Regions from separate parts of the Blautia sp. AM47-4 genome, predicted to be linked through region 1. Evidence: predicted binding sites of a transcription regulator. Region 1 holds the regulator's gene; the other holds the start of a gene.
The links. The regulator HrcA, encoded in region 1, represses chaperone genes, less so after heat shock. The targets are predictions, from matches to a motif close to TGTTAGCACTCNNNNNNNNNGAGTGCTAACA.

Region 1 (4,376 bases):
GAATACCATTATAATATAAAATACGACCAAACGGTCGTATCAAAACGAAAAACACAAAAATAAAAAAGACAACAATAAAAAAATTAATCGCCGAATTTTCTCTTTTTACTGGAGACACTCAGCAGATAGTCGACCGAGCAGTCATAGAACCGTGCAAGCCGGATCACATAGTCGATCGGGATGTCGCGGATTCCTTTTTCGTAGCGGGAATAGACGTCGCGGTTGCATTCGAGCAGGGCAGAAATCTCTTTGATGGTGAGATCCTGATCGATCCGCATATCTTCAATTCTCTGGTATTTCATACGTTGTACCATCCTTTCAGATTCAAACCCATACTACCAAACGGTTGGATGGACAAAGTTAAATCAGATCATATGGTCGCAAATTGGAGAATGGGGCGGGAGAGAGAAACGGCGGGTGAAGACAGCCTGTGCAGAAAACAGAAAAATATGTACGGCAGAAATGGGGGAACGAATGGGAAAAGCAGAAAGAATAGAAATAGAAGATTTTGTCCAGAATATAGTGGAACGGATGGAGACGCCGGAAGCGTTTGAAAAAATGATCAGCCGGGAGGAAGAATGCGAAGCGCAGGGGCAGGAGAGCCGTCTGAGGGATGTGCTGAAGAAAGAATGGCCGGTGGACGAAAAGGGAGAGCGCATCTATCAGATCACTAATATATATGAAGAAAAAGCAGAAGAACTCCTCATTGTAGAACTGTATACCGGCATCCACCTGGAAAACGGAGTCCCGTGCGGGCATTTTACGCTGTATCTCTGCGGGGAGCCGGACGGATGGAAACTCAGCGAAACGCGGATGATGGAATATCTGCAGAATCTGTAAACGAAAAAGCAAAACAGGGAGGACAGGGAAAAGAAAAACTGTCCTCCTGCTTTTGCTGCGGCGGAGACACCGGAAAGTCAGGATCCATACGGCCGCTTCTCATCGCTGATGCCGACCAGATAATCCAGACTGACCTGATACAGCTCCGCCAGACGGATGGCAATGGAGATCGGCAGTTGCCGGACGCCTTTTTCATATCGGGTATACACATCGCGGTTGCAGCCGAGATAGTCGGCAACCTGGCGGATCGTCAGATCGTGGTCCGTGCGCAGATCCTCCAGTCTCTGATATTTCATGATTCATCACCTCTGAGAAAATGCTACTAAATGGTCGTATTAAAATGGCAGAATCCTACCATACGGCTATAGCGCCTTTGAAACAGTAGAATGCAATAAAAAAGAAAAGTCAGATTCCTTTTCAGAAAGAAAACGGTTTATACTTTTTTCACAATTTCTTCATAGAAAAACCGGGAAAAGGTGTTGACAAACAAAAGGCAGAGTGCTATCTTAAGAGCATAGATGTTAGCACTCCACTGAAACGAGTGCTAACAGGACTATACAACAGGAAGGAGCTTATCTTAGTGGATACAGAATTGGATGAAAGAAAAAGAAAAATATTAAAAGCGATCATCCAGACGTATCTGGAAACGGGCGAGCCGGTCGGCTCAAGAACGATTTCCAAATACACGGATTTGAATTTAAGCTCCGCCACAATCCGGAATGAAATGTCCGATCTGGAAGAGATGGGTTACATCTTACAGCCCCACACTTCCGCAGGACGCATTCCTTCCGATAAAGGCTACCGCCTCTATGTAGATGAGCTGATGCGGGAAAAAGAACAGGAAGTTGCAGACATCAAAAACATGGTCATTGAAAAAACAGACCGAATGGAAAAAGTTCTGCAGCAGGTTGTCAAAGTCCTCGCTTCATCTACCAACTATGCAACGTTGATTACAGGACCGGAATATCACAGAAATAAAGTGAAATTCATCCAGCTCTCAAAAGTCAATGAAGAGCAGCTCCTGGCCGTCATCGTCGTAGAAGGCAACCTGGTGAAAAACCAGATGATCGACCTAGACGAGACCATCAACGATGAACAGATATTAAAGCTGAACCTGCTTCTGAACACACAGCTCAATGGCCTGACCATTGAAGAAATCAATCTTGGCATGATCAAGAAGATGAAAGAGCAGGCAGGCATCCACTCCGGCATCATCAGCAAAGTGGTCGATACCGTAGCGGAAGCCATCGCAGTCAGCGAAGAAGATGTGCCGGTGTACACCAGCGGCGCAACCAACATTTTCAAGTACCCTGAGCTTTCCGACAGCAGCAAAGCCAGCCAGCTGATCTCCACATTCGAGGAACGGCAGAAACTGGTCGATATGATCAAAGGAGCTGCCGAGGAGCAGGACGGAGAGGAAAATACCGGTATTCAGGTATACATCGGAAATGAATCTTCGATGGAACCCTTACGGGACTGCAGCGTGGTCACCACCACATACGATATGGGAAACGGTATGCGCGGAACAATCGGTATCGTGGGACCAAAGCGGATGGATTACGAAAATGTGGTAGATAACCTGAAAACATTAAAAGTTCAACTGGACGCCGTCTTCAAAAAGCCGGACACAGGTGAGTAGAAAGGTGGAATGATCAGTGAGCGAAGAAAATAGAAAGAAAGAGGAAACCATGGAAGAACCTACACGCGAGATGGAAAAAGAAACCGGAGCAGAGACCGATCTGCCGGAAACCGAACCGGCTGCGGAGCAGGAAGAAGCAAAGAAAGCAGCAGAGGCAAAAGAAGCGGAAGCTGCAGAAGAAACTGCTGAGGATGGCAAAGAACGAAAGTTCTTCAAAAAGAAAAAAGATAAAAAAGATGAGAAAATCGAAGAGCTGACTGACCGCCTGACCCGTCAGATGGCAGAGTTCGATAACTTCCGCAAACGCACCGAAAAAGAAAAAGCAAATATGTATGCCATTGGAGCAAAAGACATCATCGAGAAGATTCTTCCGGTTGTTGACAGCTTCGAGCGCGGACTTGCAACGGTGGAAAACCCGGAGGAAGATCCGTTCGCAGACGGCATGAATAAAGTATACAAACAGTTTACCACAGCACTCGATGAACTCGGTGTAACCGTGATCGAGGCCGTTGGAAAGGAATTCGATCCGAACCTGCACAACGCAGTGATGCATGTGGAGGATGAGGAAGCCGGCGAGAACATCGTCGTAGAAGAGTTCCTGAAGGGCTACATGTACAAAGGCTCCGTAGTCCGTCACAGTATGGTCAAGGTGGCTAATTAAGCTTGAAGATAAATAAATAGAAATTAAACCATTTTTTAGCATAATTCATTGAGGAGGAAACAACAATGGGCAAAATTATTGGTATTGACTTAGGAACAACAAACAGCTGTGTAGCCGTTATGGAAGGTGGAAAACCAACCGTTATCGCAAACGCAGAGGGTGAAAGAACAACTCCATCTATCGTAGCATTCACAAAAACAGGTGACCGTCTGGTCGGCGAGCCGGCAAAACGTCAGGCTGTAACAAACGCAGACAGAACCATCCGTTCCATCAAACGTGAGATGGGTACTGATTATAAAGTAGACATCGAAGGAAAGAAATACTCTCCACAGGAGATCTCCGCTATGATCCTTCAGAAACTGAAAGGTGATGCAGAGAACTACCTTGGTGAGAAAGTAACAGAAGCAGTTATCACCGTTCCGGCTTACTTCAACGACGCACAGCGTCAGGCTACCAAAGATGCCGGTAAAATCGCAGGTCTTGATGTAAAACGTATCATCAACGAGCCTACCGCAGCAGCTCTGGCATACGGACTGGATAACGAGAAAGAGCAGAAGATCATGGTATACGACCTTGGAGGCGGTACTTTCGATGTTTCCATCATCGAGATCGGTGACGGCGTTATCGAAGTTCTTTCCACAGCAGGAAACAACCGTCTGGGCGGTGATGACTTCGACCAGAAAGTAACAGATTATATCCTTGCTGAGTTCAAGAAACAGGAAGGCGTAGATCTTTCCAATGATAAAATGGCTCTGCAGAGAATCAGAGAAGCAGCAGAGAAAGCAAAGAAAGAGCTTTCCAGCGCAACTACAACCAACATCAACCTGCCGTTCATCACTGCAACCGCAGATGGCCCGAAACATCTCGATATGAACCTGACAAAGGCTAAATTCGATGAGCTGACCCACGACCTGGTAGAGAAAACCGCAGAGCCGGTACAGAGAGCACTTTCTGATGCAGGCCTTCAGGCATCCGAGCTTTCCAAAGTCCTTCTGGTAGGCGGATCTACCCGTATCCCGGCTGTACAGGATAAAGTAAGACAGCTGACCGGACACGAGCCGAGCAAGAGCCTGAACCCGGATGAGTGCGTAGCACTTGGTGCTTCCGTACAGGGCGGTAAACTTGCAGGAGATGCCGGCGCAGGCGACATCCTTCTTCTGGATGTAACTCCGCTGTCTCTGTCCATCGAGACGATGGGAGGTATTGCAACTCGTCTGATCGAGCGTAACACCACAA
Region 2 (4,376 bases), on a different contig from region 1:
TGCATTTAAAGCATCCTCCATACGGAGTTTTTCTTCTTTCATCTCGGTCTCGGTTGCTGCACCTACACGGATAACAGCTACGCCGCCTGCCATTTTTGCCAGTCTCTCCTGCAGTTTCTCTTTATCGAACTCAGAAGTGGTCTCCTCGATCTGGGATCTGATCTGGCCGATTCTTGCTGCGATGGCATCTTTTGCGCCGGCACCGTCAACGATAACGGTGTTCTCTTTCTGAACTTTAACAGATTTTGCACGTCCGAGCATTTCCAGAGTAGCGTCTTTTAATTCCAGACCAACTTCCTCGGAGATCACCTGGCCGCCGGTCAGGATTGCGATATCCTCGAGCATTGCTTTTCTTCTGTCGCCGTATCCCGGTGCTTTGACAGCTACTACGTTGAAGGTTCCGCGCAGTTTGTTGATCACGAGTGTCTGGAGAGCCTCGCCCTCTACGTCCTCAGCGATGATCAGCAGTCTTGCGCCGCTCTGTACGATCTGCTCCAGCAGCGGAAGAACTTCCTGAATGTTGGACAGTTTCTTATCGGTAATCAGGATATATGGATTGTCGAGAACGGCTTCCATTTTCTCCATATCGGTGCACATATAAGCGGAGATATATCCACGGTCGAACTGCATACCTTCTACCAGCTCCAGCTCGTTCTGCATGGTCTTGGACTCCTCGATGGTGATAACGCCGTCTTTGGAAACTTTTTCCATAGCGTCAGCTACCATCTGGCCTACTTCTTCGCTTCCGGAAGAAACAGCTGCAACTTTTGCAATCTGCTCTTTGCCTGCTACCGGCTGGCTCATCTCTGCAAGGATCTGAACAGCTTTATCGGTTGCTTTCTTCATTCCCTTACGAAGAACGATCGGGTTCGCACCTGCTGCCAGGTTTTTCATTCCTTCGTTTACCATAGCCTGTGCCAGAACGGTTGCGGTTGTGGTGCCATCACCTGCTACGTCGTTGGTCTTTGCAGCAACTTCTTTGATGAGCTGTGCGCCCATGTTTTCAAAGCCGTCTGCCAGCTCGATCTCTTTTGCAATCGTAACACCATCGTTTGTGATGAGCGGAGCGCCGTACTGTTTGTCCAGAACAACGTTTCTTCCTTTCGGTCCAAGGGTTACACGTACGGTATCTGCAAGCTGGTTTACACCATTCTGAAGAGCGTTTCTTGCCTCTGCTCCATATTTAATCTCTTTTGCCATGATTGTCATGCCTCCTGATTTTTACTTGATTATTCTTTATTTTACAACTGCCAGAATGTCATCCTGTTTTACGATGATGTACTCTTCGTCTTCCAGTTTGACGTTGGTTCCTGCATATTTGGAATAGATTACCTGATCTCCGACTGCAACTTCCATTTTTACTTCTTTGCCGTCTTCTACTTTTCCAGGTCCTACTGCGATAACCTCAGCCTGCTGCGGTTTCTCCTGTGCCTGTCCCGGAAGTACGATACCGGATTTTGTGGTTTCCTCTGCTTTTAACTCTTTTAATACAACTCTGTCACCTAAAGGTACTAACTTCATTTATGTTTCCTCCTTCAAGATTTCATTCAGTTTTATTTATTAGCACTCAGTTCATTCGAGTGCTACTTGATGGTTCTTACTATAGTGTTTTCCACCTCATTTCGCAAATGCATGAATTTTGTAATTCTCTTTTTTTCTCTCGTGATAGCTCTTAATTTCTCTTATTTCCTCGTTTTTTCTTATTTTGGCAATTTTTTCATATTTTATACTCTCTTTAGAATCTAATTATAGTTTATTCCTAAAAACGGGAATGATACCATTTTTTCCGCTCCCCGAATGCTTTTTTGCACAAAAAGAAACGGCGCCATTCTTAAACGGCTCCGATTCTTTTCTACATTCCACTTTTTTATTTTTTCGCCTCGTCCGGATGGGCATCGCCCTTTCCTTTCAGGTTCTTTCTTGCTTTGATCTCGTCGAGTTCATCAAAGATATAATCATTTAATACCTTGATATACGTTCCCTTCATACCGCTGGAACGGGACTCGATGACGCCTGCGCTCTCGAATTTGCGGAGGGCATTTACGATGACGGATCTTGTGATGCCGACGCGGTCTGCAATTTTGCTTGCAACCAGAATGCCCTCATCCCCGTTCAGTTCATCAAAGATATGGATGATGGCTTCCAGTTCGGAGAAGGACAGCGTGTTGAATGCGGATTTAACCACCTGACCTTACGGTTTTCCTCCACATTTTCCTCGTTGACGGAACGCATCATTTCCAGTCCGACAACGGTTGTGCCGTACTCACTGACGATGATATCGTCGATATCGTACTGCGGGGTGCAGCGGTACATAAATACGGTACCAAGGCGTTCTCCGGCGATCTCGATCGGGCAGATAATTGCGGTGTAGCGCTCTACACCAGGCCGCTCAAAGCCGAGGGTCTGTAAATTGACGTTCTCTTTTGTGGAGAGTACGCCGAGGAGACGCTCGTTTAATGCGGCATCGACATAACCGCCCACCTTATCCTCGATCAGCTCTGTAATTTCTTCCACGCCCGGGCAAAGGCTGATGCCCAGCACTTTTCCTTTTTTACTGATCACCAGGATATTGGAACTTAACGTTTCCATCAGGACTTCACAGATATCGTTGAACACGACCTTCGTGGAGTGATTGTTATGAAGCAGTTTGTTGATTTTTCTGGTTTTATCCAGCAGTTGTACGCTCATGTTCTTCTCCTTTCTTTATTTTCTGCATTTTTTTGGCGTATCCGCCGAAAAAAATGCACACTGATGCCTTTTTCAGACAACCCTTAAAACTAAGCTCATTCTATCATGTAGTTTTCCGGAAATCAATATATTTTTCAGAAAACTATAAATTTTATAAAAATTCATGCTAAATTTTTTCGGATCTTCCTGTTTTTCCGCCGCGATAAGCAAAAAAACGGCCTGCACCAGTTTTTCACCAGTACAGACCGCTTTGTCATTCTCAGTCTTCGTCTTTCTTTTCGCGTGCTTCTACATAGCCGCACTGCTCGTCCGCGCAGACCAGCTTATTGCCTTTTTCCAGCATATAGCCGCCGCACTGCGGGCATTTCTTGGCAGACGGTTTCTGCCAGGACATGAAATCGCATTCCGGATTGTTTTCGCATCCATAATATTTCCGTCCTTTTTTCGTCTTGCGCAGGATCACTTCTTTTCCGCACTTCGGACACGGAACACCGATCTTTTCCAGATACGGCTTCGTGTTCTTGCAGTCCGGGAATCCCGGGCAGGCGAGGAATTTTCCGTGCGGGCCGTATTTGACCACCATGTTGCGGCCGCAGTTCTCGCAGATGACATCCGTCACCTCATCCTCTACCTTAACTTCTTCGAGGTTCTTTTCTGCCTCTGTGACCGCCTCATAGAGATCCGGCCAGAAGTTCTCGACTACTGTCTTCCACGGAACACTTCCATCTCCAACCCTGTCGAGCAGAGCTCCATCGTTGCCGTAAAGTTGACATCCACGATGCTCGGGAATGCCTCTTTCATCATGTTGTTGACCACCTCGCCGAGCTCTGTCATGTAAAGGTTCTTGTTCTCCTTTGCCACGTAACGGCGGTTGATGATCGTTGTGATGGTCGGCGCATACGTACTTGGACGGCCGATGCCGAGTTCCTCAAGCATTTTGACAAGGGATGCCTCGGTGTAGTGTGCCGGCGGCTGTGTGAAGTGCTGCTGCGGATCCATCTTTTCCAGTGCCAGCTCCGTTCCTGCCTCCAGACTCCGGACAGCGGCGTTTTTCTCTTTCTTTTCCTCATCCGGATCGGTGTAAACGGACATGAAACCATCAAATGCCAGACGGGAGGAAGCTGCTGTAAAGAGATACTCTCCTGCATTGATCCGTGCGGAAATTGTCTCATAGACGGCCGGCTGCATGCGGCTTGCCACAAAGCGTTTCCAGATCAGCTGATACAGGCGGAACAGATCTCTTGGCAGGGATTCTTTTACCATTACCGGTGTATTCGTCACATCGGTCGGACGGATGGCCTCGTGCGCATCCTGTGCCTTGCTGTTTTTATTCTCCGTCGTGTCCCCGCTTGCGGTATATTTTGTGCCGTACTGCTCCTGGATAAAGGAACGTGCTGCCGCATCGGCCTCCTCGCTGATTCGTGTAGAATCGGTACGCAGATAGGAAATCAGAGCGATCGTTCCCTTTCCTTTTACTTCCACGCCCTCGTAGAGCTGCTGCGCCAGACGCATCGTCTTCTGCGTGGAGAAGTTCAGCACCTTCGATGCTTCCTGCTGCAGGGTACTCGTGGTGAACGGAAGCGGCGCTTTCTTGGAACGCTCTCCTTTTTTCACTTCGGATACGGTAAAGGTCTCATTTTCCAGTCCCTTTAAGATTTCATCGAGCTGCTCTTTCGTCTCGATCGCCA

Region 2: groES (co-chaperone GroES) is a predicted target of HrcA. The motif match lies at 1,559-1,589, and genes of this name have one in related genera.

The regions. Positions count from the first base shown of each region.
Region 1 is NZ_QUHY01000001.1:191,404-195,779, forward strand. Features, by position in the region: gene DW965_RS00945 (helix-turn-helix domain-containing protein) at 84-302, opposite strand; gene DW965_RS00950 (hypothetical protein) at 475-840, shown strand; gene DW965_RS00955 (helix-turn-helix domain-containing protein) at 918-1,136, opposite strand; gene hrcA (heat-inducible transcriptional repressor HrcA) at 1,421-2,479, shown strand; gene grpE (nucleotide exchange factor GrpE) at 2,529-3,140, shown strand; gene dnaK (molecular chaperone DnaK) at 3,206-4,376, shown strand, end outside.
Region 2 is NZ_QUHY01000008.1:120,314-124,689, forward strand. Features, by position in the region: gene groL (chaperonin GroEL) at 1-1,200, opposite strand, end outside; gene groES (co-chaperone GroES) at 1,237-1,521, opposite strand; partial or broken gene codY (GTP-sensing pleiotropic transcriptional regulator CodY) at 1,868-2,688, opposite strand; partial or broken gene topA (type I DNA topoisomerase) at 2,948-4,376, opposite strand, start outside.